Regions from separate parts of the Saccharopolyspora sp. SCSIO 74807 genome, predicted to be linked through region 1. Evidence: riboswitches for the same ligand, from Rfam matches in the RefSeq annotation. Region 1 holds a riboswitch; each other region holds the start of a gene.

What was found. Region 1 has a riboswitch for thiamine pyrophosphate ahead of V1457_RS12040 (thiamine ABC transporter substrate-binding protein). Riboswitches for the same ligand answer to the same signal wherever they lie in the genome.
Region 2: it holds a riboswitch for thiamine pyrophosphate, as region 1 does, so the genes downstream of both, thiC (phosphomethylpyrimidine synthase ThiC) here and V1457_RS12040 (thiamine ABC transporter substrate-binding protein) in region 1, are expected to answer to the same signal.
Region 3: it holds a riboswitch for thiamine pyrophosphate, as region 1 does, so the genes downstream of both, thiE (thiamine phosphate synthase) here and V1457_RS12040 (thiamine ABC transporter substrate-binding protein) in region 1, are expected to answer to the same signal.

What each region holds. Positions count from the first base shown of each region.
Region 1 is NZ_CP146100.1:2,621,963-2,631,708, forward strand. It holds gene V1457_RS12020 (adenosylmethionine--8-amino-7-oxononanoate transaminase) at 1-1,134, shown strand, start outside; gene bioD (dethiobiotin synthase) at 1,137-1,835, shown strand; gene V1457_RS12030 (FAD-dependent oxidoreductase) at 1,875-2,831, shown strand; gene V1457_RS12035 (4a-hydroxytetrahydrobiopterin dehydratase) at 2,838-3,137, opposite strand; TPP riboswitch at 3,209-3,319, shown strand; gene V1457_RS12040 (thiamine ABC transporter substrate-binding protein) at 3,419-4,450, shown strand; gene V1457_RS12045 (iron ABC transporter permease) at 4,447-6,042, shown strand; gene V1457_RS12050 (ABC transporter ATP-binding protein) at 6,042-7,073, shown strand; gene V1457_RS12055 (GNAT family N-acetyltransferase) at 7,099-7,506, opposite strand; gene V1457_RS12060 (NUDIX domain-containing protein) at 7,738-8,580, shown strand; gene trpS (tryptophan--tRNA ligase) at 8,879-9,746, opposite strand, start outside.
Region 2 is NZ_CP146100.1:1,265,198-1,274,943, reverse strand. It holds gene V1457_RS05620 (LytR C-terminal domain-containing protein) at 1-476, opposite strand, end outside; gene V1457_RS05615 (DUF3263 domain-containing protein) at 476-724, opposite strand; gene V1457_RS05610 (peptide deformylase) at 1,310-1,885, shown strand; gene V1457_RS05605 (Uma2 family endonuclease) at 1,895-2,506, opposite strand; TPP riboswitch at 2,633-2,756, shown strand; gene thiC (phosphomethylpyrimidine synthase ThiC) at 2,752-4,449, shown strand; gene thiD (bifunctional hydroxymethylpyrimidine kinase/phosphomethylpyrimidine kinase) at 4,685-5,545, shown strand; gene V1457_RS05590 (FUSC family protein) at 5,941-7,899, shown strand; gene pssA (CDP-diacylglycerol--serine O-phosphatidyltransferase) at 8,052-8,990, opposite strand; gene V1457_RS05580 (phosphatidylserine decarboxylase) at 8,987-9,736, opposite strand.
Region 3 is NZ_CP146100.1:2,957,703-2,967,448, forward strand. It holds gene V1457_RS13670 (hypothetical protein) at 5-409, shown strand; gene V1457_RS13675 (nuclear transport factor 2 family protein) at 507-965, opposite strand; gene V1457_RS13680 (hypothetical protein) at 1,092-1,826, opposite strand; gene V1457_RS13685 (hypothetical protein) at 1,989-2,267, opposite strand; TPP riboswitch at 2,594-2,685, shown strand; gene thiE (thiamine phosphate synthase) at 2,679-3,341, shown strand; gene thiD (bifunctional hydroxymethylpyrimidine kinase/phosphomethylpyrimidine kinase) at 3,338-4,135, shown strand; gene tenA (thiaminase II) at 4,190-4,900, shown strand; gene V1457_RS13705 (hypothetical protein) at 5,056-5,184, shown strand; gene V1457_RS13710 (chitosanase) at 5,308-6,141, shown strand; gene V1457_RS13715 (polysaccharide pyruvyl transferase family protein) at 6,153-7,286, opposite strand; gene V1457_RS13720 (hypothetical protein) at 7,522-8,016, opposite strand; gene V1457_RS13725 (hypothetical protein) at 8,029-9,000, opposite strand; gene V1457_RS13730 (hypothetical protein) at 9,121-9,363, opposite strand; partial or broken gene V1457_RS13735 (amino acid ABC transporter ATP-binding protein) at 9,396-9,746, shown strand, end outside.

The DNA.
Region 1 (9,746 bases):
CTCATCGACGGCATGTCTTCGTGGTGGGCCGCGATCCACGGCTACCGGCACCCCGTGCTCGACGATGCGGTGCGCGGGCAGCTCGACCGGATGAGCCACGTGATGTTCGGCGGCCTCACCCACGAACCCGCGATCGAACTGGCCGAACGGCTGGTCCGGATCACCCCGGAACCGCTGCGGCACGTGTTCCTGGCCGACTCCGGCTCGGTGTCGGTGGAAGTCGCGATCAAGATGTGCCTGCAGTACCAGCGCTCCACGGGGCGCGCGCACAAGCGGCGGCTGCTGACCTGGCGCGGCGGGTACCACGGTGACACCTGGCACCCGATGTCGGTGTGCGACCCGGAAGGCGGGATGCACCACTTGTGGGGCTCCGCGCTACCGCCGCAGATCTTCGCGGAAGCACCGCCCGCGGAATTCGACCCGGCCTATGCCGATCACCTCGCCGAGCAGTTCGCCCGGCACGCCGAAGACGTCGCCGCGGTGATCGTGGAACCCGTGGTGCAGGGCGCAGGAGGAATGCGGTTCCACTCCCCGGAGTACCTGCGGGTGCTGCGGGAACTCGCCGACGAGCACGACGTGCTGCTGATCTTCGACGAGATCGCCACCGGGTTCGGGCGCACCGGCGAGCTATTCGCCGCCGACCACGCCGGGGTCAGCCCGGACGTGCTGTGCCTGGGCAAAGCGCTCACCGGTGGGTACCTGACGATGGCCGGAACGCTGTGCACGCCGCGCATCGCCGAAGGGATCTCCGGCGGGTCCGTTCCGGTTCTGGCGCACGGGCCGACGTTCATGGGCAACCCGCTGGCCGCCGCGGTGGCCCGGGCGTCGACCGATCTGCTGCTCGGGCAGGACTGGAAGGCCGAGGTGAAGCGCATCGAGCGCGGGCTCACCAGCGGACTCGCTCCCGCCTGGGACCTGCCGGGAGTGGTCGACGTCCGGGTGCTCGGAGCGATCGGAGTCGTCGAGCTCGATCACGACGTGGACATGTCCGCCGCGAGCAGCGCGGCGCTGCGCAGCGGGGTGTGGCTGCGGCCGTTCCGGAAGCTGATCTACACGATGCCGCCGTACGTGACCGGGGACGACGACCTCGCCGCTATCTGCGCGGCCGCTCTCGCCGCGGCTCGGGAAGGCTGAAGATGTTCCTGATCGTCACCGGAACCGGCACGGAGATCGGCAAGACCGCGGTCACCGCCGCGGTCGCCGCGCTCGCGCCGGGGAGCACAGCAGTTGTCAAACCCGCGCAGACCGGGGTCGAACCCGGCGAAGACGGTGATCTCGCGCAGGTGCGAGCGTTGACGGGGCCGGTCACCACCGTCGAACTCGGCAGGTATCCGGAACCGCTGGCTCCGGCGACGGCGGCGCGCCGGGCCGGTGCGGAGCCAGTGCGGCCCAGCGCCGTCGCGGATGCAGCGCGGGAACTCGCCGGCACGCACGATCTCGTGCTCATCGAAGGCGCAGGCGGACTGCTGGTCCGCTTCGACGACGAAGGCGGCACGATCGCCGACATCGCCTCCGAACTGGAAGCTCCGGTACTGGTCGTGACGCACGCCGGCCTCGGGGCGTTGAACGTCGCCGCGCTCACCGCGGAGGCGTTGCGCACGCGCGGGTTGCGGTGCTCCGGTGTGGTGATCGGCGACTGGCCGCGTGAGCCGGACTTGGCCACGCGGTGCAACCTGGCCGATCTGCCGGAAGTCAGCGCGGCACCGTTGGCCGGGGCGTTGCCGCACGGCGCGACGGCTTCAGCCGCGTTCCGCGACATCGCGCGGACCGCGCTCGCTCCCGAACTCGGCGGCACGTTCGACGCCGAAGCGTTCCGGCGAGCGCACATCAGCTGAAAACCACCGCCATCCGGCGGCGCTGCTAGCGTGCCGAGCATGCCGCTCGAGGAATCTGTGCTGGTCATCGGTGCCGGCGTGGCCGGGTTGAGCACTGCGGTCACGCTCGCGGAAACCGGAACCCCGGTGCGCATTCGCACGTCGGAACACCCGCGCGCGACGACCTCCGCAGCCGCCGGCGCGATGTGGGGACCGGCGCTGCTGCAACCTGCCGACCGGGTGCTGGGCTGGGTCACCACCTCGTACCACCGGTTCGTCGAACTCGCCGCGGACCCGGCGACCGGCGTGCACCTCGAGTACGGGCGGATGGCCGCGCGCTTCGACCTGGGAGACCAGGTGCCACCCGAGGCGGAACTGCTGCCGGATCTGCGCCGCTGCCGGCCCGACGAACTACCGGAAGGTTTCGTCAGCGGCTACCGCGGGACCGTTCCGCTGATCGACATGCCGCGCTACCTGGACCACCTCACCGAACGTTTCCGCGCGGCCGGCGGGGAATTACTGCACAGCCCGGTGTCCTCGCTGGCGGAAGCGGCGGAGGAAGCGAGCGTCGTGGTCAACTGCACGGGAGTCGGCGCGCACGAACTCATCGGTGACCCCGGTGTCCGCCCGGTGCGCGGTCAGCAGGTCGTGGTCCGCAATCCCGGGATCGACGAGTACTTCGTGGAAATCGGACAGGGCGAGGAGCCCGTCGCCGTCATGCCGCACGGCGGCCACGTCGTGCTCGGCAGCACCGCCGTGGAACACGACTGGTCCCGGACCGCCGAGGGCGGGACGACCGACGGCATTCTTCGCCGTTGTGCGCGAGTTGACCCGCTGCTGTCCGGGGCCGTCGTGTTGGAGGAGAAGGTCGGGCTGCGTCCCGGCAGGGACGCGGTTCGGGTCGAGGTGGAGCGATTCGGCGGTGCGAAGATCGTGCACAACTACGGTCACGGCAGCTGCGGGGTGGCGCTGTCCTGGGGCTGCGCCACCGAAGCAGCCGAACTCGCGCGCGGTTGACGAAGCTCAGGTTTGGGAGAGCGCGTCGACGACTCCGTCGATCTCCTCGGCCATGGACACGTCCTTGGCGGTGATGCCGCCTTCGGAATGCGTGCTGCAGTAGAACGTCACCTTCCGCCACCGCACGTCGAAGTCGGGGTGGTGGCCCTCGTTCTCGGCGATCTCCGCGATCCGGTTCACGCCCTGGATGGCCTGCGGGAAGCTGTCGAACTCGACGGTCCGGGACAGCCGGGTGCCGTCCTGCTCCCACTCCGGCAGGCTTCGCAGCGCCTCGGAAACCTGCGTGTCGTTCAATAGTCCGGTCATGCCCACATGGTGGTACTTGATCGCGCCGGATGCGACCTTCGGGCATCCGTTGGCGTGATCGGCACGTAGACTGCTCGCGCCACGGGAGTCCAGCGCGCTGGGCTGAGAGGAGGGGCTCTTCCCCTCGACCGTCCGCACCTGAACCGGATCATGCCGGCGCAGGGAGGTACCGCGATCCGCTCGACGTCGCGTGGCCGATATCGGCTCGCCGTTCGGGAGGATCGTTGCCCCGCTTATCACTGTCCCCTTCCTCGCAGCACCGCTCGTTGCGATGGACCGCGTTGGTCCGGTGGGTCGCGGCGGTCGCCGTGATCACGTTGACCGCCGGATGTTCGCTCCTGGTCGGCCAGGAGCCCGCGCAGCGCACGGTGACCTTGGTCGCGCACGACTCGTTCGTGGTGGATCCCCGGCTGCTGGCGGAATTCGAGCAGCGTTCCGGAATCCACGTCGAAGTCCGCACCAGCGGCGACGCCGGTGAGCTCGCCAACAAGCTGGTGCTGTCCAAGGCAGCGCCGCTCGGGGACGTCGCCTACGGCGTGGACTCGACCTTCGCGTCCCGCACGCTGCGGGAAGGCGTGTTCGCGCCGTACCGGGCCGCCGATGCCGACCAGGGACCGCATCGCTACGCCCAGGACCGGCAAAACCGCCTCACCGCGGTGGATGTGGCGGACGTGTGCGTGAACATCGACACCGAGTGGTTCGCCGCGCACCGGATGCCGGAGCCCGCGACGCTGCGAGACCTCACCGAACCGCGCTACCGCGGCCTGACAGCCGTTCCGGATCCGACGACGTCCTCGCCCGGCTTGGCCTTCCTGCTCGGGACGGTCGCTGCGTTCGGCGACCCGGGATGGCAGCAGTACTGGCGGGAACTCGCGGCGAACGACGTCAAGCTCTCCTCCGGTTGGGAGGAGGTCTACAACCAGGACTTCTCCGCTGCCGCCGAACACGGGCCACGCCCCATCGTGCTGTCCTACGCCTCGTCGCCGGCCGCGGAGGTCGGCGACGACGGCAAGCCGCGCACCAAGGCGCTGCTGGACACCTGCTACCGGCAGGTCGAGTACGCGGGCGTGCTGGCCGGGGCGAAGGACCCGCAGGGCGCTGGTCAGTTGGTCGACTTCCTGCTGTCGCGGGAGTTCCAGCGCCAAGCGCCGGAACAGATGTACGTCTACCCGGCGGTGGACGGGGTGCCGCTGCCACCGAACTGGTCGGCCAGCGCACCGCTGCCGCCGCGACCGGCCGAGCTGCCCGCGTCCGAAGTGGAGCGGAATCGGGACCGCTGGGTCCAGCAGTGGCGAACCTTGGTTCGCGGATGAGCCCGCACAACCGGCTGGCGGTCCCGGCAGCCGCGAGCGTCGTGCTCGGATTCCTCGGGCTGTTCTTCGCATGGCCGGTGGCAGCGATCATCGGAATGGGGCTGCACGGGAACGTCGGCGAGGTGCTGGCGGAGGCGTCGACCTGGCGGTTGGTGGCGTTCACGCTCGGACAGGCAGCGGCGTCCACAGCGGTGGCGCTGATCGCGGGCGTGCCGTTGGCGTACGTGCTGGCTCGTTCGTTGATCCCGGGCCGTGCGGTGCTGCGTGCGGTCGTGACGGTGCCGTTCGTGTTGCCGACGATCGTGGTCGGCATGGCCTTTCGCGCGCTGTTCGACGTCGATTCCGGTGCGGTTCTGCCGATCGTGCTCGCCAACGCCTTCTTCAACGTCGCGGTCGTGGCGCGCACGGTGAGCGGGTTGTGGAGCCACCTCGACCGTCGGGCCGAAGACGCGGCCCGATCGCTGGGAGCGTCGAAGCTGCGGGCGTTCACCTCGGTCACGTTGCCCGCGCTGCTGCCTGCGCTGGGGTCCGCGGCCGCCGTGGTTTTCCTCTTCTGCGCCACGAGTTTCGGTGTGGTGCTGGTGCTGGGCGGCGGGCAGTACCGGACCTTGGAGACCGAGATATACCTGCGCACGGTGCAGTTGCTGGACCTGCCGGGTGCGGCGGCGCTGTCGCTGTTGCAGCTGGCGGCGGTCGTGACGGCGTTGCTAGCGGCCTCGTTCGCGCGGCGCCGCAGGGAAACCGCGTTGCGCCTGCGGTCCGCAGCGGGCACTGCGCGCCGTCCGCAAGGCGCGCAGTGGCTCGTGGTGGGGGCGGCGGGCCTGGTGGTTTGCGGATTGCTGGCGCCGATCGCCGGCTTGCTGGTGCGCTCGGTGTCCACAAGGGATGGTTGGGGCCTGGCGGGATATCGGGCGCTGCTGGGCACCGGGCAGCAGGGGACGTTGGAAGTCACCGGCCTCGAGGCCGGGTTGAACTCGGTGCGCACGGCCGTCGACGCGACCTGGATGGCGTTGCTGCTCGGATTGCTGGCGTCGTTCGTGCTGGTCGCCGTGCGGCGGCGCGCGCTCGCCGAGTCCCTTGACGTGGTGCTGATGGTGCCGCTCGGAGTCTCCGCGGTGACCGTCGGTTTCGGATACCTGATCACGCTGCACCTGTTGCCCGGCGACCTGCGGACTTCGCCGCTGCTGGTGCCGTTCGCGCAAGCTCTCGTGGTGACGCCGCTCGTGATCCGCATGGTGTTGCCGGTGCTGCGGTCCATCGACGACCGGCTTCGGCAGGCGGCGGCGACGCTCGGGGCCGGGCCTTGGCGGGTGCACCGGGAGGTGGACGTGCCGTTGGCGGCGCGGTCCGTGCTGGGCGCGGCCGGGTTCGGATTCGTGGTCGCACTCGGCGAGTTCGGGGCGACCAGCTTTCTCGCCCGGCCGGACGCGCCGACGTTGCCGGTCGCGATCGGGCGGCTGCTGGGCAGGCCGGGCGAGCTGAACACGCAGATGGCGTACGCGGCTTGCACCTTGCTCATGATCGTCACCGTGCTGGCGGTCGTACTCGTCGAACGGTTGCGGATCCGCACCGACGCGGTGGAGGAATTCTGATGGGGCTGGAACTGCGCGGTCTCACCGTGCGTTTCGGGGCGGTAGAAGCGGTGCGCGATGTTTCCCTGGCGTTGCGCGACGGGGAAGTGCTGGCATTGCTCGGTCCGTCCGGTTGTGGCAAGTCGACGTTGTTGCGGGCCGTCGCCGGGCTGGAGGAGCCGGCTGCCGGCCAGATCCGGTGGGACGGCCGGGATCTCGCCAGGGTGCCGGTGCACCGGCGCGGGTTCGGCCTGGTCTTCCAGGACGGGCAGTTGTTCCCGCACCGCGACGTCGCCGGCAACGTGGGCTTCGCGTTGCGGATGCGCGGCGTCGCGCGGGCCGAACGCGGCGCGCGAGTGGCCGAGCTGCTGGAACTCGTCGGGCTCGCCGGTTGCGAAGGCCGCCGCGTCACCGAGCTCTCCGGTGGAGAGGCGCAGCGGGTCGCGCTGGCCCGCGCGTTGGCCGCCGACCCCGAGCTGTTGTTGCTGGACGAGCCCCTGTCGGCACTGGACCGGATGTTGCGCGAACGGCTCGCCGTCGACCTCGCCGCGCTGCTCGGCAGGGAACCCTCGACGGGACTGGTCGTCACGCACGATCACGACGAGGCGTTCACGCTCGCCGACCGGGTAGCGGTCATGATCCGCGGCACGATCACCCAGGTGGACACGCCGGACCTGCTGTGGCGGCGACCGGTCAGTATCGAAGTCGCGGAGTTCCTGGGCTGTTGCAACTTTCTTTCCGCGCGCGTCCGGGACGGTGTGGCGTCGTGCGCGTTGGGGTCGGTGGCAGTGCGGGCGGACGACGGCGAAGTGCAGTTGGGGCTGCGTGCGACCGGGGTGCGTGCGCGGCGACCGGTGGACGACCGAGACCGGGACGTCGCGGTGACCGGGACCGTGCGGGAACGGGTGTACCGGCGCGATCATTTCCGGCTCGCCGTGTCGGTCCCGGAGGTCGGTCAGGTGGAGGCAGTCGCGCAAACCGCCGAGGCACCGGCTGTGGGCGAGCGGGCCGGATTGGTGCTCGATTCCGAGGGCGTGGCCGTCGTCGGGTGACGGGTGGGTGCCCGACCGGGCTCGCTCACCGCCTGGGCCGTTCCATGAAGTCGGAGTTCGGTTCGTCGAACCCGAATCGCCGGTACAGCTCGTGCGCATCCGAGGTGTGCAGCATCCACCGGAAGTTCCCGCCCGGACCGTCTTCGACCATCGTCCGCACGAGCCCAGCACCGATGCCGTGCCCGCGCGCTTCGGCCAGTACGAACACGTCCGCCAGGTATGCGCTGAGCACTCCATCGGAGAAGGCTCGGGCGAACCCGAGCAGCCGGCCGCCCGGGCGCTCGTACGCGGCGACGACGCGCCACGCGCCGTCCAGCTGGCGATCGAACTGCTCGCGGGTGCGGTTGTTGCCCCAGTACGCCTCGGTCGTGAGGAAGTTCCACACCGCGTCCCGGTCGACCCGCCGCAGGTCATCGTCGAACTCGTAGTCCATTGCGGCAGCGTAGGTCGCGATCGGCCGTCGGCGCGTCGGCTTTTACCGTGCGTCGGTGGCGACCAGCCGTACGACCTTCGCCAGCCCTTCGGCAACAGTAGCCACACCGTCCGTGCCAGGCCGGTGTCCCGCGCGACCGGAAGAACCCGTCGCCTGGCGAACGCGACGAGCGCGGCAGCCGGCTTCCGGAGCGGGGACAGCGGTGCGGCAGGATGTCGCCACGTGTCGACGATGCGGAGCAAGGGGTCGGTCGATGCCCCGCCGAGGACAGTGGCAGCGGCCTTGCGGCACACCCGCACGGCCGAGGACGGCCTGCGTGCGCTGGGCGTCCGGGGGCGGGTGAGCACGACGGCCGCCGAGCTCCTCGTGCCCGGCGATGATCTGTCGTTCCGGCTCGCGGTCGGTTGGCCGAGCCTGCGCAGCAGGGTCGTGCGGGCGGCTGCCGACGAACTGGATTCCGTGCTCATCGCTGGTCCTCTCCGGGAGATGCGGCACGACAGCGTGCTCGCCGAGATCGGGGGGTCGGGCGGCGGTCGATCCACGTCGTTGACCGACTGCCTGCGGTGGAAGAGCCCGTTGGGGGTGTTGGGACGGACGGTCGACGTGCTGGTGGGCCGCCGGGTAGCGCAAGCAGTGCTGGCGTACCGCTTCCGCGCTGTCCGCGAGCTCGCCGAGTCGTGGGCGCAGCGGCCGATCGTGGTCGGCACCGCGCTGGTGCACGACGGGCGGCTTCTGGTGCAGCAACGGCGTTACCCGGCCCGCGACGCCGGACGTTGGGAACTGCCGGGTGGCCGGGTCGAACCGGGGGAAGGCGAACGCGACGCGGTCATCCGGGAATGCGAAGAGGAACTCGGCATCGGCGTGGTCCCGACCGGCCGGGTGGGCACCGACGTTCCGCTGCACAACGGGATGTTGCTGCGCGTGCACACTGCCGAGCCCGCGGACCCGACCGCCGAACCCCGGGCCGTGGAACACCGGGAGGTGCGTTGGGCATCCGCCGCCGAGCTTGCCGCGCTGGACTGGCTGGAAGCTGACCGCGTCTTGCTGCACTCCCTGCGGGAGCTGTTGGCCTGACAGCCGCGGCGCGTGCTGCGGTACTCGGCCGCGCAAGATCGGTTCGGGCCTGCTGCTCTGTGCGTTGCGCCCGAAGTCGGCTCTGTCTGTTGTGCCGGGAAATCGGCTCTGTCTGTTGTGCCTGGAAGTCGGCTCTGTCTGTTGTGCCTGGAAGTCGGCGATGGCCGTCGAAAGCCTGTTCATGAGATCCAGACTGGCGCCGCCGATCAGCGCTTCGCCACCATCCGAGCCCCATTGCACTCGAACTGGTGAACGAAGCGGGCGGACCGATGCCGATGTCGGCCCGCCCGCTTTCGCGTCATCGCAGCCCGGCGACTCGCAACGCAGCATCGAGCCTGCTGCTGGCCCGTTCCGCGGCCTGCCGCGCGCCCTTCTCGCGGACCCGCTCGAGTTCGCCGGGGTCGTCGAGCAACTCTCGCGCGCGCTCGCGCACCGGCCGCAGTTCCTCGAGCACGGCCTCCGCCACCGCATCCTTGAGCTGCGCGTACGTCGTCGCCGTCCGAGCCGCGGCGTAAGGGCTGACGCCGGTGCAGACCGCCAAGATCTCGATCAGGTTCGCCAACCCCGGCCGCTGCTCCGGCTCGTACCGCACGTCGCGCAGGTCGTCGGTCTTCGCCCGGTTGATCTTGCGCTGCACCACGTCCGGCTCGTCCAGCACGAACACGACACCGTTCTGCTGCTGCGCCGACTTGGCCATCTTGCGGCCGGGATCCGCAAGATCCCGCACGCCGGCAGCCGCCCGGGGCACCGCGGCCGCGGGCACCGTGAACACCTCCCCGTAGGAGGCGTTGAACCGGCGGGCCAGCGTCCTCGCCAGCTCGACGTGCTGGTTCTGGTCGTTGCCCACCGGTACCTCGGAAGCGCCCTGCAGCAGGATGTCCGCGGCCATCAGCACCGGGTAGGTCAGCAGCCCGAGCCGTGCGGAGTCCTGCTCGGCCGCCTTCTCCTTGAACTGGATCATCCGTGCGGCCTCGCCGTAGCCGCAGGTGCACTCCAGCACCCAGTTCAGCGCTCCCAGCTCGCCGACCAGGTCGGACTGCACGAACACCGACCCCGGATCGATCCCGGCGGCCAGCAGCACCGCGAGGTTCTCGCGGGTGAGCGCGCGCAGCCGTTCCGGCCGGTACGGCAGCGTCATGGCGTGCAGGTCGGAGACGAAGTAGAGG
Region 2 (9,746 bases), 1.4 Mb from region 1:
GTCGTCGGGATCGTGCCGCGCGCGTAGTTGCCCACCTCGGGCACCTCGTAGCCGGCGCTGCGGAAGTCGTCCGCGGCCCGGTGCGCCAGTCCCTTGATGGTGCTGTTGTTGTAGACCCGCACGACGATCTTCGCCTGGCCCGGCTCGGCGCCCGGGGCGTCCGGGCGCGGCTGGTTCGCCGACGGTGGCTGCTCGGGCTGCGGCAGGCTGCTCGGGCTCGGCGGCGGCGCTGCGCCGTTGGTGGGCTCCGGGCTGCTGGTGGGCTCCGGGCTGCTGGTCGGCTCCGGCGGCAGCGGCGGCAACGGCGGTTGCGGCGCGGAGGTCTGCTCGCCCGCAGGCGGCGCTGCCTCGGTGTCCTCACCGCCGCCTGCCAGCGTGGCCAGGCCGACCACGGCGGCCACGGCTCCGACGCCGATGAGCGCGAACCCGCCGAGCTTCGCCGCGGACGGGCTGGACGGGGGTTGCCCGGAAGTCATCAGTGCCACTCGATTCCCAGTCGGCGGGCCTGCCGGGCACGTTGCCGACTCGCCCGCAGCTTGCGCAAACGTTTGATCAGCATGGGATCCGACCGCACCGCCGCCTGGTCGTCCAGCAGCCCGTTGAGCACCTGGTAGTAGCGGGTGCCGGACATGTCGAACAGCTCCCGGATCGCCCGCTCCTTGCCGCCGGAACGCTTCCACCACTGCCGTTCGAAGGCGAGGATGCCCGCTTCCTGCTCGGTCAGGTTCCGATCGGCCTGCTCCCGGTCCGCCTGCTCCCGGTCGGTGGGCTCCCGGTCGGCCGGGCCACGGTCCGCGGACCTGCGCCCGATGCATTCGCGGCCCTGCCGCTGCGGCTCGGCCCTGCTCGGCCCGGCGCCGTTCGGCTCGGTTCCGGCACGTTCGTCTCGACCCGGTTCGGCACCGCCCGGCCGGTCGGTTTCCGGTCGGGCGACTCGCAGCATCGGCTCGGTGACCGCCTCCACCGGGCGCAACCGTCCGTCCGGCAGCTGCCCGTCCGGAAGGTGCCCGTCCGGCAGCTGCCCATCCGGCGCCACTCCGCCGCCGCGCCGGCCCACGACCCGCGCCAGTTCCTCGCATTGCCGCGCGATCTCCTGCGCGGTCAACATCTGAGCGGCGTCCATCTGGCTCCTCGCGTCGCGATCCGGGGATCCCGCGTTCGCCGGAATCACAAGGGTGTGATTCCGCGACCATTACATCACGCGGCCCGGTGCCGGATGCGAGGACAACACACCGGCGACGACACCCGTGCTGGTGATCCACTCCGCGCCTGCGGCGACGGCCGCGGACCGACCGATACGCTCCGCCGCATGGCTGTTCACCCGATCCGCATCGTGGGCGACCCGGTGCTGCACCACCCCACCCGTCCCGTGGAGCAGTTCGACGCGGAACTGCGCACGCTGGTGGACGAGATGTTCGAGACGAACGCGGCCGCCAACGGTGCCGGGCTCGCGGCCAATCAGATCGGCGTCGACCTGCGGGTGTTCGTCTACGACTGCCCCGACGACGACGGCGTGCGGCACCGCGGCGTGCTGGTGAACCCGTCGCTGGAAACCGGCGAGATCCCGGAGACCATGCCGGACCCGGAAGACGACTGGGAGGGCTGCCTGTCGGTGCCCGGCGAGGCATTTCCCACCGGCCGCGCGAGCTGGGCGAAGGCCACCGGCCAGGACGTGGACGGGTCGCCGATCGAGGTGGAGGGCACCGGTTTCTTCGCCCGCTGCCTGCAGCACGAGACCGACCACCTGGACGGCTACCTCTACCTGAGCAGGTTGATCGGGCGGAACGCGCGGGCGGCGAAGAAGACCGTGAAGCGCAACGGCTGGGGAGTCCCCGGATTGTCCTGGGATCCGGCGATGGAAGGCGATCCGTTCGGCGCGGAATGAACCGCCGGATCAGCGCGGGAAATCCGCCGTCTCGATCGTCACGTCGAACGGCTCGGGCAGGACCAACGGTTTTCCGAACGGGACGGCGTGTGCAGCTCGGTAGACGTCTTCGGCCGGATCGGAATACAGGGTCACCGTTGGCCACCGATCCGCGAACCGGTCGATGAGCAGGTAGAGCGGGATTGCAGCACGGGCGTAAGCGTGCAGTTTCGTGGTGCGGCCGGTATCCGCGTAGCCCTTCGAGGTGATTTCCACCGCGAGCAAGGCGGCTTCCCCGGGAATGACCCCTGATTCGCCCTCGGTGGCGTCGCGTGGGAACGCGATCAGGTCGGGTACGTACTGGCCAGGGAAAGGCGGTGCGGAAACGCCCGCGGTCTGGAATAGCACGATGTCTCGCGGCAGCGCCGGGTAGATCGATCGTTGGACCGAGTCGGCGATCAGATTGTGCTTCGGCGCGGGCGGCGGGGACATCACGATCCTTCCGTCGATGATCTCCGCACGCCAGCCTTCGGGAGGATCGAGGTGCTCGAAGACCTCGACGAGTTCGTCCCAAGACGAATCCTGAAGTACCGGGGCTGCACTCACAGCGCGGTCACCTCCTGTGTTGGTGTCATCACGCACTGTATCCTCCCGGTCTGACAATCAAGTGTCGTCCCTGGTGGCGGGCTTAGCGGTGATCCGTCCCGGCGTCAGTGGCCCACTCGTGGTCTTGGCACGGGCCGTGTCCGCCGCTAGCCTCGATCGGGACAACACAACCGCGGGAGCCCGCACCGGAAGCGGGCTGAGAGGGCGGCTGGACCGATCGGTCCGGGGCCGCCGACCGCCTGAACCTGACCGGATAATGCCGGCGTAGGGAGTGAACGGCCATGGCCGACGTGCGTCCTGATCAGTCCACTGCGGACACCCGAGCCACCGCGGAAGCGCAGCGCCCGGTGCGCTCTCAGTCCACTGTGGAATCCGTCGTGCCCGGGGTGACCACCGGCCCGATCACCGGCTCGCGCAAGGTCTACCGCGAGACCGCCGGGCTGCGCGTGCCGCAGCGCCGCATCGACCTCAGCAACGGCGAGCACCTGGACGTCTACGACACCTCCGGCCCGTACACCGACACCGCGGCCGACATTGACGTCCACAGTGGACTTCCGCGTGCCAGGGAAGGCTGGAACGGCGAGCACCGGACCCAGCTGGCGTGGGCGAAGGCGGGCGTGCTCACCCGCGAGATGGAGTTCGTCGCCGCGCGCGAGGACCTGCCCGCCGAGCTGGTCCGCGACGAGATCGCCCGCGGCCGCGCGGTGCTGCCCGCCAACCGCTGCCACCCGGAGACCGAGCCGATGATCATCGGGAAGAACTTCCTGGTGAAGGTGAACGCCAACATCGGCAACTCGGCGGTGACCTCGTCGGTCGAGGAAGAGGTCGAGAAGATGGTGTGGGCCGCCCGCTGGGGCGCCGACACGATCATGGACCTGTCCACCGGCAAGCGGATCCACGAAACCCGCGAGCGGATCCTGCGCAATTCGCCCGTCCCGGTCGGCACCGTGCCGATCTACCAGGCGCTGGAGAAGGTCGACGGCGATCCGGCGCAGCTGACCTGGGAGCTGTACCGGGACACCGTGATCGAGCAGTGCGAGCAGGGCGTGGACTACATGACCGTGCACGCGGGCGTGCTGCTGCGCTACGTGCCGCTGACCGCGCAGCGCGTCACGGGGATCGTCTCGCGCGGGGGTTCGATCATGGCGGCGTGGTGCCTGGCGCACCACCGGGAGAGCTTCCTGTACACGCACTTCTCCGAGCTGTGCGAGATCCTGCGGGACTACGACGTCACGTTCTCCCTCGGCGACGGGTTGCGGCCCGGATCCATCGCGGACGCCAACGACCGCGCCCAGTTCGCCGAGCTGGAGACCCTCGGCGAGCTCACCCGGATCGCCCGCGAGCACGACGTGCAGGTGATGATCGAAGGCCCCGGCCACGTGCCGATGCACAAGATCGCGGAGAACGTGCGGCTGGAAGAGGAGCTGTGCGACGAGGCGCCGTTCTACACCCTCGGGCCGCTGACCACCGACATCGCGCCCGCCTACGACCACATCACCTCCGGCATCGGCGCGGCGGTGATCGCGCAGGCCGGTACCGCGATGCTCTGCTACGTCACGCCGAAGGAGCACCTCGGGCTGCCGGACCGGGACGACGTGAAGACCGGTGTGATCACCTACAAGATCGCCGCGCACGCCGGTGACCTCGCGAAGGGGCACCCGCGGGCGCAGGAGTGGGACGACGCGCTGTCGAAGGCGCGGTTCGAGTTCCGCTGGACCGACCAGTTCCACCTGTCGCTGGACCCGGACACCGCGAAGTCCTTCCACGACCAGACGCTGCCCGCGGAACCCGCGAAGACGGCGCACTTCTGCTCGATGTGCGGGCCGAAGTTCTGCTCCATGAAGATCACCCAGGACGTCCGCAGGTTCGCCGAGGAGCGCGGGTTGACCAGTGTGGAGGCGATCGAGGAAGGCATGCGGGAGAAGTCCGAGGAGTTCGCCGAGTCCGGCGGCGAGGTCTACCTGCCGATCGTGCGGTGAGTGCTTGCCTGTTGAGCTCGTTTTGCGTAGGTGGTCGGGTAGCGGAACCTCAGGCGCCGTCTCGCTGCGGGATCTCCTCCTGAAGTAGCGCCCTACTCGGCGTCGGAGCTGTCCTCGCGAGACGACGCCTGAGAACCCGCGGTGGTGCCGGTTGCGTAGGTGGCGAAAGCGGCTGACGCCGCTTGAAAAGACCAACACCAGAACCGTTCCGAGACAGGCGCCTAGGATGAGCAGGATGTACGACGAGCCTGGCCTGCGACGACCCGCCAACGACACGGCGCCGCCGACCGCGCTGACCATCGCCGGCTCGGACTCCGGTGGCAGTGCCGGGATGCACGCCGATCTGCGCGCGTTCTTCTCCTGCGGCGTGCACGGCATGACCGCGGTGACCGCGGTGACCGTGCAGAACACCGTGGGAGTCACGGGCCTGGTGGAAATCCCGGCGGAGACGGTGGGTGCGCAGATCGGCGCCGTCGCCTCGGACATCGGGGTGGATGCGGCGAAGACGGGGGTGCTGGCCTCGGCGGCGACCATAGAGGCGGTCGTGGCCGCCTGCGACGAGCACGGCATCGGCGGCTCCGGCCGCACCCCGTTCGTCGTCGACCCGGTCGCCGCATCCCGCAGCGGTGAGCCGCTGTTGCGCGCGGACGCCCTCGACGTGCTGCGCTACCAGGCGTTCCCCAGGGCGACGCTGGTGACGCCGAACCTGGACGAGGTGCGGCTGCTCACCGGCCGCGACGCGCGCACCCGGGACGACCTGCTGGACGCGGCGAAGGCGGTGCACGACTTCGGGCCGCAGTGGGTGCTGATCAAGAGCGGGCACCTGCGGGACGACCCGGAGTGCGTGGACCTGCTCTTCGACGGCAGCACGGCGATGCCGCTGCCGGGCCCGCGCTACTCCACGGTGCACACGCACGGCGCCGGTGACGTGTTCGCTTCGGCGATCACCGCCGCGCTCGCCAAGGGTGCTGCGGTGCCGGAGGCGGTGGCGGCGGGCAAGCGGTTCGTGACGCGCAGTGTCGAGCACGCCTACCCGCTCGGTTCCGGAGTGGGACCGGTGTCGACGTTCTGGCGGATCAGCCCGCGGTCGATCTGATGGGGACCGGCTTGAGTTACCTGATCGAGTGATTTTCGACGACGCCGTAACTCACGAGGCGGGTCGCACCGACATAGATCGTGAGTCATGCGGCAGCCTGCCGATCGGCCAGTGCCTCTCCGGCCCAGTGCTTGTCCGGCCAGTGTTTGTCCGGCCCAGTGCCTCTCCGGCCCAGTGCCTCGTCGGCGCTGTGCCTCTGCGGCGCTGGGCCCCTCCGGCGCTGTGCTTCCCCGACTCCGCGCCGCTCGGGCGAAGCCCGCTGCGGATGCCGGGGGAATGCCCGGCGTCCTGCGCAACGCTCGGCTACGGGGCGCATCGACCTCTCGCACGCGACGAAGAAGTAGGAGTAAGCGACCACCGTGGCTGCATCGGTGTTGACGAAGGTAAGAGAGCGGTTGGACACCGGCCTGAACACCGAGGCGGGGGCGCCGGATCTCCGGCGGCGCCAGTACGCGGTGGCCGTGCTCGTGACCGCGGTCGTGGCCACCGCGGGCGGCTGGTTGTTCGACCTGCGCACGCCCGCGCTGATCGGCGGGCTGACCGCGGTGTTCGCCCTGGTGGCGGCCGGTGGGCGGTCGCTGCGGTCGGATCTGCACCGGTTCTCCTGGTTCGGTCCGGCGCTGGTGCTGGTGATGGCGCTGGGACCGGTGCTCTACGGCATCCCGGTGCTGGCCGGGTCGCTGGTCGCGGTGGTCGTGTTCGGTTCCGGGATGCTGCCCGCGCTCGGCGAGCAGTACCGGGTCAGCGGGCAGACGTTCGCGGCGGCGACGTTGTTCTCCAGCACCACCGGCATCGGTAGCGACCAGCCCGCCTGGATGCTGTTCCTGTGCACCGTCGCAGGTGCGTTGTTCGCGCTGGTCCTGCGAGTGCTCATCGGCATCGGCGACTCGACCCGCGCGACCCGCGCGGCCGTCGCCCGCACGCTGCTCGAACCCGGGCCGGGGGTGTTGGAGTCGGCCGCGAGCGCTTGGCGCGCGGACGGCTCCACGACCTGGCTCGGGCAGGTGCTGGCCGGCGCGGCCCGGTTCCGCGCGGCCCGCGAGGCACTGCTGGCGCAGGCCGAGCAGGCCGACCGGATCGAAGCCGAGCGGCTGCACCGCATCGTCGCCGAGGCCGACCTCGTCGCCGCCGAACTCGCCCGCGCGGTGCGTTCCCGCGCCTGCAGCGGGCTGCCCGCGATGGCGCGCGTCGACCCCGCGCAGGCCGTGGTCTCCGCGGGCGGCAGGCAGGACCTGCCGGAAGCGGTCGCCGGGATGAACCAGGGGCTGGACCGGATCCGCGGCGCGGTCGTGCAGCGGGTCGAAGCGCCCGCCAGCCCGCCCGCGCCCGGCGGTGCCAAGCAGCGCGCGATCGGCGGCATCAAGGCTCACCTGTCGTTGCGGTCATCGCTGTTCCGGCACGCGTTGCGCTGCACGCTCGCGGTGGGGATCGGGCTGGTGATCGTGCTGCTGCTGCACGATCCGTCGGCGTCGACGCTGCTGCTCGCGCTGTACGTGGTGCTCGCGCCCGCGGCGCGGGACAGCATGAACGGGGCGCTGGAGCGGACCGGTGGCGCGGTGCTCGGCGTGGTCTTCCTCGCCGCGCTGATCACGCTGCTGCCGGGGGTGTACCTGCTGGTGCCCGCGGTGGTGGCGGCGATGCTGCTCGGGGTGGAGCGGCTGCGCACCGACTACCAGGTGCTGCTGAGCTCGTTGATCGTCATCACCGCGGTGGACCAGGCGATGCGGCTGGACCGGCCGCTGGCCAACGTCGCGATCAGCTTCGCGTCGAACACCGCGGTCGGCGCGGCCATCGCGCTCGGCGTCGGCTACGTCAGCTTCATCGTGCTGCCCAGCAGCATGGTGCCGGACGTGCGCGGTGCGGTCCGCTCCACCGTGTGGTCGGTCTCCGAGCTGCTGCGCAGCGTGCGCGCGGCCGGGCAGGGCCACCAGGTGCAGGCGGCGATGCAGGCCGCGCACGTGCTCGCGCTGCGGCGGACCCAGGACCTGCTCGGGATGCCCGCGCTGCTGGACGACCCGGAGTCGGACGAGGACCAGGAGGCCACCCGGGCCGCGGCGATCGCGCTGGACGCGCTGCGCCAGGACGTGTCGACGCTGGCGTTCCGGCCGGAGGACGAGCAGGCCGTCGCGGTGCCCGCGCTGCAGGCGGTGGACCAGCTGCTCAGCGGGCGGCCCACGGCGAAGGTGCCGGACATCCAGTCCGCCGGGGCTCCCGCGACCGAGCTGCTGGCGAGTTCGCTGGTGGAGAACGCGCTGCACGCGCGCTCGGCGATCGATCGGACGCTGGGCAATCAGCAGCCGTGGAAGCGCTACACGATCAACTTCGTGCGCACCGAACGCCTCCGCATCCGCTGAGCGCTCTGCGCCGACGAGTGAGCGGACCGCTCAAGACGGGTCGACGGTCCGCTCGCTCCGGCTCACCGCGCGCCTCGGCTCGTCGAGCCGAGTGAGCGGCCTGCTCGCCCCACTGGATCGGTCGAACAGCCCGTTCGCTCGGCCGGGATGGCTCAGCGGGGGCTGCCGTTGCGGCTGCGGCGCAGTCCGAGGCGGCGCCAGCTCAACCGGGGGCCTTCCGGCCCGCGGGTGCGGCGCATCCGCTGCCGCGCCCCGGCCAGCGCCCGGCGCGGGTGCGGCGGCCGCAGCCCGAGCCGCCGCTGGGTGCGCCTGCGGATGGCGCGGCGCTCGCGCGGCGGCGCCGCCCACGCCTCCGGGTGCCGCAGCAGCCAGCGGTACCGGTACACCGCGTACGGGATGTGCACGAGGTACACCACCAGCGCCACGGCCAGCGAGACCAGCGGGAACATGATGATCCCCGCGGCCAGCAGCGCCACCAGCACCAGCAGCGGAGCGACCGCCTTCGCAGGCACCTTCACGGTCTTCAGCGACAACGTCGGCACCCGGCTCACCGCGAGCGCGGCGACCGCGACCATCCAGACCATCACCACGGGCTGCTGCGCCCACCAGCCCGGATAGCCGAAGTGCGCGGTCAGCACCAGCGGCAGCAGCGCCAGCAACCCGGCCGCGGGCGCGGGCACGCCGACGAAGAACTCCTTGCTGAAGGCGGGCTGCTCGACGTCGTCCAGCAACGTGTTGAACCGAGCCAGCCGCAGGATCATGCACACCGCGAAGACCAGCGCGGCGATCCAGCCCGCCCGGTTGTCCTGCAACTGCCAGGCGTAGAGCGTCAGCGCGGGGGCGACGCCGAAGGACATCGCGTCGGACAGCGAGTCCAGCTCAGCGCCCATCCGCGTGGTGGCGTCCAGCAGCCGCGCGATCCGCCCGTCCAGCCCGTCCAGCACGGCGGCCACCGCGACCGCCGCGATGGCTCCGGTGAGCTGCGCGTTCAGCGCGAACTGCACGGCCGACAGCCCGGCGCACATCGCCAGCACGGTGACGGCGTTGGGCAGCAGCCGGATTCCGGGTGGTGCGCCGCGCAGCCCGTTCATGCCTGCCCGCCGCTGGCCGGGGATTCCGCCGCCGCGCCGGTCGGCAGCTCGGCAACCGCGGTTTCCGCGCCGACGGTGCGCTGGCCGGGTTCCACCAGCACCCGGCTGCCCGGCGGCAGGTACAGGTCCACGCGGGAGCCGAAGCGGATCAGCCCGTAGGTGTGCCCGGCCAGCACCCGGTCGCCGTCGCGCACCGAGCTGACGATGCGGCGCGCGACCAGCCCGGCGATCTGCACCACCACCAGTTCGTGCCCGTCGTCGGTGCGCAGCAGCAGCGAGTTGCGCTCGTTGTCCTCGCTGGCCTTGTCCAGGTCGGCGGACAGGAAGGCGCCGGGCCGGTAGGCGGTCTTGGCGATCTCCCCGGTGGCGGGCAGCCGTTGCACGTGCACGTCGAAGATCGTGAGGAACACGCTGACCCGGGTCAGCGGTCGATCGCCGAGCCCGAGTTCGGGTGGTGGCACGGCGGTCTCCACGTGCGCCACGGTGCCGTCGGCGGGCGCGACCGCGATGCCGTCGCGCTGCGGCGTGACCCGCGCGGGCTCGCGGAAGAACCAGGCGCACCAGGCCGTGGCGATGCCGCCGAGCACGCCCGCGGGCCGCCACTTGCGGCGCAGCAGCAGCGTCGCGGCCGCCGCGCCGAGCACGAACGGCTTGCCCGCCGGATGCATCGGCGGAACGGTGTCGCGGGCGAGCTGAGCCAGGTGCGCCAGCGGGTTCGTCGTGCCTGGTTCTGTCTGGGTGCTCATCGAGCTGCTA
Region 3 (9,746 bases), 340 kb from region 1:
GATCGTGACTGGTTACGACGGGCTGGTGTGGCGGACGCTGCACCGGGTGCTGGCGGTGCTCGCGATCGGCGTGCTGGGCCTGCTGATCGGCCTCGGCTCCAGCGCGAGCAGATCGGACTCGCTGCTGGGCGTGCTGGTCGTGGCGCTGGTCGCGCTGCCGGTGGCGCTCACGCTGCGCCGGATGTCGCCGACCGCCCGCGGCAATCTGCGCCTGCTGCCCGGGCGCAGGCCGCTGATGACGGCGCAGGCGGTGCTGCTCGGCCTCGTCGCCGTGCTGGTGCTGTGCTGGTCGGCGGGCAACGCGATAGCGCCGGGCACGCTGGCGCCGCTGCCGCTGGCGCTGGTCGGGGTGTTGCTCGCCGCCGTGCTGGCGCTGCTCGGGTGGATAGGACACCGGATGAGCCGCTGAGCCGCAGTGCCCGGGCGGTTGCCGAGGTGGCGAAAGCGGCTCACGCCGCTTCGAAGAAGACCGGCAACCATGCCGAGCTCGGGTTCCGAGCGGGCACTCAGCGGACCGGCAGCGGCTCGCCGTGCTCGGCCGCCGGCCGCGGCCCGAAGATCCGCCGCTCGGCCGCGCTGATCGGCACGTCGTTGATGCTGGCCTCGCGCCGTCGCATCAACCCGTCTCCGGTGAACTCCCACAGCTCGTTGCCGTAGCTGCGCCACCACTGGCCCGCGGCGTCGTGGCACTCGTACTGGAACCGCACGGCGATGCGGTCGCCCTGGAACGCCCAGAGTTCCTTGCGCAGCGCGTACTCCAGCTCGCGCGACCACTTCTCGCGCAGGAAGTCCGCGATCTCGGCCCGCCCGGTGATGAACCGGTCGCGATTGCGCCAGACCGAATCCGCGGTGTAAGCGGCGGCGACCTGCTCGGGGTCCTGGGTGTTCCAGGCGTCCTCGGCGGCCTGCACCTTCTGCCGGGCGGTCTCCTCGGTGAACGGCGGGAACGGCGGGCGTGCGGTCACGGTGCCTTCCTCTCGGCGTTGCCCTCTCGGCGCGGCGATTGCGGGAGATCCCGGCAGCGGCGGTGTCGCTGCGGACGCGGCAACGGCGGTGACCTGCGCGGGCCACCGCCGCGTGCCGGGAACCGCTCAGGCAGGCCGGACGACCAGGCCGCGCGGCTCGGATGCGAACGTCAGCGCGCCCTCGAACTCGGCGATCGGCAGTTCGTCGCGCACCAGCCGGTGCGGCCCCTCCGAGATCTCGATGCGCACCTCGGCGGCGGTGAAGGTCTGCTCGGCGAAGTCCGGCCCGGACAGCTGGATCTCCAGCGCCCCATCCTGCAGCGTGATGGCGACGGCGCCACCCGGGACCGACAACGGCTCGCCGCCGGTGGTGAGGGTGAGGCTGCCAGCGCCGCCGTGCTCGGGGCGGACCGCGACGTGCGAGAGCGCGACGTCGCGCCGTCCTTCGGCGCTGGTCACTCCGATGACGTCGCGCGCGTCCTCGACCGGCGAATCCCCGTCCTGCTGCGGCGCCAGCAGCGGCGCCCGCAGCTTCGCGGCCAACCGGTGCGGCTGCCAGGAACCGGCGCCGATCAGGTTCACCACGCTGGCGACCTCGGTGCCGTCGACCAGCCGCTCGCTGCCGGGCGCGGGCGTGATCTCGATCGCGGGGATGTCGCGTTCGTCCAGCAGCTCGCGCAGCGCCTTCGCGCGCTGCCTGCTGTTGCGGTCGAATCCGCGGGTGATGGCCACCGCCCCGGACGTCCCGGCCTGCGCCGCGGCGTCGGCGAGACCGGCCAGCGGTGCCCAGACCTGCGCCGGGTCCGGCCGGGAAGTGCGGCGGGACCGGGCGAACTGGGGGGAGTCGGTTGTGGTCTCCATTGCCCCAACCTTAATCCGCCGCACAGGGTTGCCTCACTAGGTGATCAGGGCTGCCCGGTGTGAGTTCGATCGCGCCGTCGGCACCGCGCGGGGTCGCGGCGGCGCTGCGTCAGGTGGAGATCCCCACTGCGAGGCGGCGTCCGACGTTCAACGGCAGCGCGCTCAGGAATCCCAATTGGTGATCATCAGCTCGTCGTCGCGCGCCAGTTCCTCGTCGACGCGCTGCTCGCAATCCGGGCAGCGCTCGGTGATCCGGCGGCTGCTGGGCTCCTTGCTGGCGGGCCAGGTCTCGTGCGGGAGCTTGATCGTCGTCGAGCACAGCGCGACCACCGGATCCCCGGCCGGTCTCGCCCCCGGGCGCACCGTGATCGCGTGCCGGACGCGTTCGCCTGCGCCGACGATCCACCACACGTGCTCGCGATCGGGGAACACCGCTCCCACCCCCACATCTCCTCGGACGCTGCGCCGTCCTGCCGCGGCCTGTGGCCGATCTCGAACCTTAGACGGTGCGCTCAGCCGCCGGGTTGCATCCGCGTGGCAACCGGTGCGGTGCCAATGCGAGCCGTCCCGCAACGGATGCACCGTTCCGGATCATCTGTTCCGGCCGGGCGGTGGTGCCGGTCGTGGTCCGTTCGACCCAAGGTGATCAGCTACATCCTGTTTCACATGGTGATCATTATCACCGATGCGACAGCGGGGTCGAGCCGTCCGGCGGAACCCTCCGCGGCACGGCGCTTCGCCAGGTTGACCGTGCTTGCTAGCTTGAGAGCAGTGACGCGGGGTGCCCACCAGGGCTGAGAGCAAACCCGTCGAACCTGACCTAGTTCGAACTAGCGGAGGGACGTCACCGCCGTGACAACTCGCGCCGATGCACCGCAAGCCGCCGGGCGGCTCGACCTGTCCGTGTACCTGGTCACCGACACCGAACTGTGCGGTGCCAGAGGGGTGCCGCGGACGGTGCGCGAAGCCGTGGCCGGTGGCGCGACGGTTGTTCAGGTCCGCGATCCGCGCGCCACCGGCAGGCAGCTGTGCGAGCTGGTCACCGCGGTGCGCGCCGAACTCGCCGAGTTCCCGGCGGTCCCGCTGCTGGTCGACGACCGGCTCGACGTGGCGCTCGCGGCAGGCGCCGACGGCGTCCACTTGGGACAGAGCGACGTGCCGCCGGAGCAAGCGCGGCGGATCGCGCCCGAGCTGCTGATCGGCTGGTCGGTCTCGGACGCCGCGGAACTCGCCGAGACCGCCGCGTTCCCGCCCGGCACCGTCGACTACCTCGGCATCGGCCCGGTGTTCGGCACGCCGACCAAACCCGAAGCCGCGCCCGCGCTCGGCGTCACCGGGCTGCGCGAGCTCACCGCCGCGACCGAACTGCCCGCGGTCGCCATCGGCGGCGTGCACGCCGACAACGCCGCCGAGATCGCCGCGACCGGCGTGCGCGGGCTGTGCGTCGTCTCCGAGATCTGCGCGGCCGCCGATCCGGCATCGGCCGCGGCCCGCCTGCGAAAGGTGTACCGATGATTCCCAACGTGCTGACCATCGCCGGGACCGACCCCAGCGGCGGGGCCGGGGTCCAGGCCGACCTCAAGGCGTTCTCCGCCAACGGTGCTTACGGGATGTCGGTCATGACCGCGCTCGTCGCGCAGACCACCACCGGTGTCTCCCAGGTGCACGAGATCCCGCCGGAGTTCGTCACCGCCCAGCTCACCACGCTGCTCGACGACGTCCGGGTGGACGCGGTGAAGATCGGGATGCTCGCGAACGCCGAGGTGATCCGCGCCGTCGTGGCGGTGCTGGACCGCTACAACCCGCCGAACGTGGTGCTGGACCCGGTGATGGTGGCCAAGAGCGGTGATCGGCTGCTGGCCGCCGAAGCGGTCGAGGTGCTGCGTGACGAGCTGCTGCCGCGGGTCGAGCTGATCACCCCGAACCTGCCGGAGGCCGCGGACCTGCTGGGCGAGCGGGAGATCGCCGAGTCCGCCGGGATGCCGGGCGTCGCCGACCGCCTCGCCGGGCTCGGCGCCAAGCAGGTGCTGCTCAAAGGCGGCCATCTGCGCCAGGGCGCCAGCGTCGACCTGCTCCGCGGCGACGGCGCGGCGCAGTACCTGCGCGGCGAGCGGGTCGAAACGACCAACGACCACGGCACCGGTTGCACCCTGGCCGCCGCGATCGCCGCGCTGCGCCCGCAGCGGGCGAGCTGGGAGGAGGCCGTGCGGGAGGCCAAGGACTACCTGACCGAGTCGCTGCGCGCCGCCGGACGGCTGGACGTCGGCCGCGGGCACGGACCGGTGCACCACTTCCACCGCTGGTGGTGAGTTGAACCCCGCCTGCCACGGCGGAGAAATCCGGCCTCGCGAAGGAGTCGCCCGATGAGCAAGCTGCCCGATCCGCCCGCCGACGGCTTCTGCGCCGGTGCCTGGGAGCACACCGCCGAGTTGCAGCGGGCCACCGTCGAGCACCCGTTCAACGCCGCGCTCACCGACGGCACGCTGGACCGCGAGCGGTTCGCGTTCTACATCGTGCAGGACGCCCGCTACCTGGTCGGCTTCGCGCAGGCGCTGTCGGCAGCCGCGACCCGCGCGGACGGGCCGCAGGACGCGGCGTTCCTGGCTGGCAACGCGCAGGCGGCGCTGGTCGAGGAGCGCCGGCTGCACGCCGGATACGTCGAGGAGTTCGGGCTGACCGAAGCCGACATCGCCGGGGTGCCGACCTCGCCGTCCTGCCTGGCCTACACCTCGTTCCTGCGCGCGAACGCGCTCTCCGAGCCGTACCCGGTGCTGCTCGCGGCGATCTTGCCGTGCTTCTGGGTGTACCAGCACGTGGGCAGCGAGATCCTCGATGCGGTGGGCGACATCGCGGCGCACCCGTACCGGCGGTGGATCGAGACCTACGCCGACGACGAGTTCGCCGAATCTGTGCGCGGCGCCCGGGAACTCACCGACCGGGTCGCCGAAGCCGCCGACGAGCCGACGCGGCAGCGGATGCTCGAAGCGTTCACCCGCGCCAGCGAGTACGAGTGGCTGTTCTGGAACAGCGCGTGGATCCGGGAGGAGTGGCCGACCGCTCGCTGGTTGCCGTGATCTTCCGGTCTCGGGTGGTGCTCGTGACCGGACGCACGTGGTCCCGCTGCTAACGTATCCGGCCGTTCGCGACGATTACCGAACGTCACGTCCGGTCGGACGTGTTCCGGTGTGGGATGTCTTTTCCCACCGCGCAGTCTGGGATTCGGTGGGCCTTGAGCACAGGTTCGTCCATTTTGATCATGATGGCGGGGATGATGGTGCCGATCCTGGCGGCCGCCCCGTTCTACATCGCGGACCGACGGGCCGATTCGGAACAATCCACGCAGGATTCCGACGACTGACGCACCGGCGAGACCGGACCCGGTTGGCAACGGGAAAAACCTCAGCCCGACGGCGGTGGTGGACCGGCAGGCGTACGAGCAGGGTGCTGGTGCGCCAGCCGCCGCGAACCCTGGAGGATCCCGATGTCGCCGACGCCGTCGGTGCGAGTGTCCCGCCGCGGAATCCTGCGCACCGCACTCGTGTCCGGGATCGCCGCAGGCGCGTTCGGGTCCGGGCGCGCCTTCGCGGTCCCGGGCACCGCGGCAGGCGGTGACCTCGCCGATCCGCGCAAGAAGGACATCGCGATGCAGCTCGTGTCCAGCGCGGAGAACTCCTCGTTGGATTGGCGCGCGCAGTTCGGCTACATCGAGGACATCGGCGACGGTCGCGGCTACACCGCCGGAATCATCGGTTTCTGCTCCGGCACCGGCGACATGCTCGAACTCGTCGAGTCCTACACCGGGGCCGAACCGGACAACGCGCTCGCGCCCTATCTGGAGGCGTTACGCGCGGTGAACGGTTCGGATTCGCACGAGGGTCTGGACGGCTACCCGGACGCCTGGGCCACTGCCGCCGAGGACCCCGACTTCCAGCGTGCGCAGGAGTCCGAACGGGACCGCCGGTACTTCGACCCCGCGGTGCGCCGGGCCGAGGAAGACGGGCTGGGTGCGCTCGGGCAGTTCGCCTACTACGACGCGATCGTGATGCACGGACCCGGTGAGTCCTGGCCGTCGTTCGGCGGCATCCGCCGGGCGGCGCTGGAGCAGGCGGTCCCGCCCGCGCGAGGCGGCGACGAGACCGGCTACCTCAGCGCCTTCCTGGACGCCCGGGTCACCGCGATGCGGGAAGAGGACGCGCACAGCGACACCAGCCGGGTCGACACCGCGCAACGAGTCTTCCTCGACGCCGGGAACCTGGCTCTCGACCCACCGCTGAGCTGGCGCGTCTACGGTCAGGAGTTCCGCATCGACGGCTGAGCGGCGGAAGCTCAGTGGCCGTACATCGACCAGGCGAGCTTGGACTTGGCGTCCTGCAGCGCTTTGAGCGTCTCGGCGTCGAATCCGCCTTCGGTCGGCTGCGGCGGGATCGCGAGCCCTTCGCTGATGCCCCAGCCGGAGCCGCGCTCGATCAGCGACCGGTGCTTGTTCGTGTAGTAGCCGGAATTGATCGACACCGCCACGCCGTGCGCTCCGGCCGCGGCGGCCATCAGGTGCATGTGGAACCGGCTGGACAACCACCGCTGCCCGGCCGCCGCGGGCAAGCCGGTCTCCATGATCTCGGAGAAGGCGTAGAACCGCGCCCCCGGCAGGTCGTGCTCGACCAGCGCGAACACCTCCCGGTCCACCCGCGGGATGCCTTCCACGATGCCGACCTGCTCCGGTCGCACGTCCCAGGCGCGCAGCGTGTCCAGCAGGAACCCGGCCAGCGCGGGCACGGTGACGTCCAGCAGGTCCGACTGCAGGCAGACCATCACCTCGCGCAGGTCGTCGGTGCGGTACTGGCCGGGCTCGATGCCGAAGAACATGTCGTCGCCGGTGGCGGTGAGCTGGCCCGCCGAGCTGAGCAGCTCCGCGGACGGCTCGTCGCGCACGTCGATCAGCTCGAACTGGGATGCCAGGTTGCGCAGCAGCGGCCGCGCCTCGTCCGGCACCGGCCACAGCCCTTGGCCGGTCATCACCGCGCGCCCACCGGAGCGGCGCACCGCGGCGACCGCACCGGCCAGCAGCCCGAAGTGCCGCGGCCAGATGCCGTTGATGAACCCGCCGCCGATGACGTGCACCAGGTCTGCGCTCGCGGCGAGTTCGATCCCGGCCACCCAGTGCGGCGCCAGCCCGGGATTGATCATCGCGTGCTGCACGAACGAAGCGACCTCCCACGGCTCGTCGGAAGGCGCTTCCCAGGACAACCGCCACAGCGTGTCGGTGAAGCGGGCGTGCGGGTGCAGGTGCCCGAGCAGCACCTCGCTCGGACCGGGGTTCGGGCAGTCCACCCACACCTCGCTGTGCGGTGCCACCTCGGCCAGGTACTTCAGCCAGGTCGCGGCGATCAGCTCGTCACCGTAGTTCGGGTGCCCGGTCGTGGCGACCAGGTACAGCTTGGGCGGTTGTTCGGGACTGGTCACAAGCTCTCCAGCGTTCGGGGGCGCGACTGCGCGCGGCAGGCGCCGAACCTAGCAACACCGTGCCCGACCCCCGGTCCGGAGGCATCTCCCGGGGCCGTGCGGAGGAACGCGGCAGGGCGTGCGGAGTCCTTCAGCCGTATTGCGTGGCGAAGCCGACCGCGTGCGTGGCCGCCGCCCGACGCAAAAAGCGGCGGCAACGACTCGGTGAGCCGTTGCCGCCGCCGGGGGCCGCTGATCAGTTGCGCTCGTGCAACTGGCTGCGGAGGCGTTCGATGCGGTCCTGGGTGCGGCGGAACTTCGCCGCGTGGTGTTCCTCGAACAGGGAGGTCGGCAGCGTCCCGACCGAGACCCCGATCTCCTGGTCGCTGGGCCGGATCCGGATCACTTCGGCGGAGCGGACCGGCTCGCCCGATTCCCGTTGCGGCTGCTGGTCCGGTTGCGGCTGCTCGGTTTCGGGTCGGTGCGGTGCGGCTTCGGCCGCTTCGGAGGTGTTCTCGGCGGTCTCCTCGCGGGCCGGCGCGGTCTCGCCGGACTCGGCCGCCGGCTTGCCGTCGCCGCCCGCGGCCTCTCCGGCCTGCGCGGAATGTGCCTGCTCCCGGGGCGCCGGACGCATGGCGTGCTTGCCGGTGGGGGCCGAGTCCGCGTCCGTGCGCCGGGCCCGCGCCAGCATCGGCCAGAAGATCAACGATGCCAGCAGGAAGCCGGCGGCGAAAATCATGATGGTGTTCACGAGGTGCTCCGATCAGTAGCGGGGAACGGCGCCGTCGGGTTCGCTGCTTGCCGCGGCCGGGACATCGCCGCCGCCGGTTCCGCCGAAGTCCTGGTCGGTCAGGGCGTCCAGCGGGACCAGGTAGCTCTGCGTGTCGTCGCGCGGCTCGGGCAGCCACACCTGGTGCGGCTCGGCGACGAGCTCCGCGTCGATGACGTCGTCGATCTGCTGCTCGCCGATCTCGTTGGTGGAGGCGCCGACCAGCCTGCCGACGTTCTCCAGCGAGGACAGGATCGCGCTGCGCAGCTCTTCCATCCTGGTCTGCTTGGTGTGCAGGTCCTGCAGGACCTGCAGCCGCAGGTGCTCGCTCTCGGCGTCACGCTTGCCGCATTCCCACCGGGTGCTGGCGAGCAGCTCGTCGGCCTCTTCCTGCGCGGCTTCGATGGTGGCTTTGTACTCGTCCCGGATGGCGTGGCGCATCCGGCGCTCCCGTTCCCGGATGTCGGCGATCTTCTGCTCGTGCTCTTGGCGGATCTGCTTCTGCCGCTCGTCCATCTCGTCGACCAGCCTCGTGCATTCCGCTCGCATGGACTCGGCGGCCTGCTCGGCTTGGCTGATCAGCTGGTGCGCCTCGTACTCCGCGCTGCCGCGCACGGTCCGTGCTTGGCGCTGCGCCTGTTCGCGCAGCGTCTGCACTTCTTCCTCGGCCAGCGTGAGCATGTTCTGCACCCGCTGGGAGGCGTGCGGCAGTCCGGTGTCGGAAGCTTCGATGCGCTGCAGTCGTTGCTGGGTCTCGGCGAGCTCGTGCCGCGCGTCGTCGCAGAGGCGGCGCAGGTCGGAGTTCAGCGCCACCGCTTCGTTGCGGTCGATGCTGACCAGCCGGAGCTGGTCTTCCAGGAGCTCGATGTGCTCGATCACCTGGCGGCGGTTGAAACCCCGGACCTGGATGTCGAATCCGGGACGGAGCGGGACGACGGCTTGTGCGGAGTCCTCCACGTTGGACACTCCTCTCCACAGGCGAGGGTCGACTCGCGGTGGAGAGTAGGTCCGAATTGGACACCGCGCGCGGTGGACACCGGAGATCACCACCTGATCAGGTAGTGCGCAGCGGATTCCCGGGCGCGCTCAGCGGATCTCCGGCGGACTGATCTGGGATTCGCCGATGGCCGAGGGTTGCACGCCCCACTTGCGCAAGATCCGTTGGTATTCCCCGGTTTTGATCAGCTTGTGCACCGCGGCTTGCAGCGCGGGCGCGAGCGGGGAACCGGCGGGCAGCGCGAAACCGACGTCGAGCCTGCGGAATTCGTTGGAGAACCTGATCGCGGGCTGTTGCGCCGCGGCGTAGCGCAGGCCGTTCGTAGTGCTCATGACCGCGTCGGCGCGGCCCTGGGGCAGCTCTGTCCAAAAAGGATGCACACGGGCGAGCGCTGGCCGCGCTGCAGCGCGTCGGGATGGCCGACCGGGCGGATTTCCACCCGAGCCGGCTCTCCGGCGGCCAGCAGCAGCGGGTCGCGATCGCGCGAGCGCTGGCGATGGAACCGAAGGTGCTGCTGTTCGACGAGCCGACCAGCGCGCTGGACCCGCAACTGGTCGGCGAGGTGCTCGACGTCCTCGGCGACCTCGCCGGGGCGGGACTGACCATGATCGTGGTCACGCACGAGATCGGATTCGCCCGGCAGGCCGCGGACTCCGTGGTGTTCCTGGACCAGGGGCTGGTGGTCGAATCGGGTGCCGCGCGCGAAGTCCTCCAA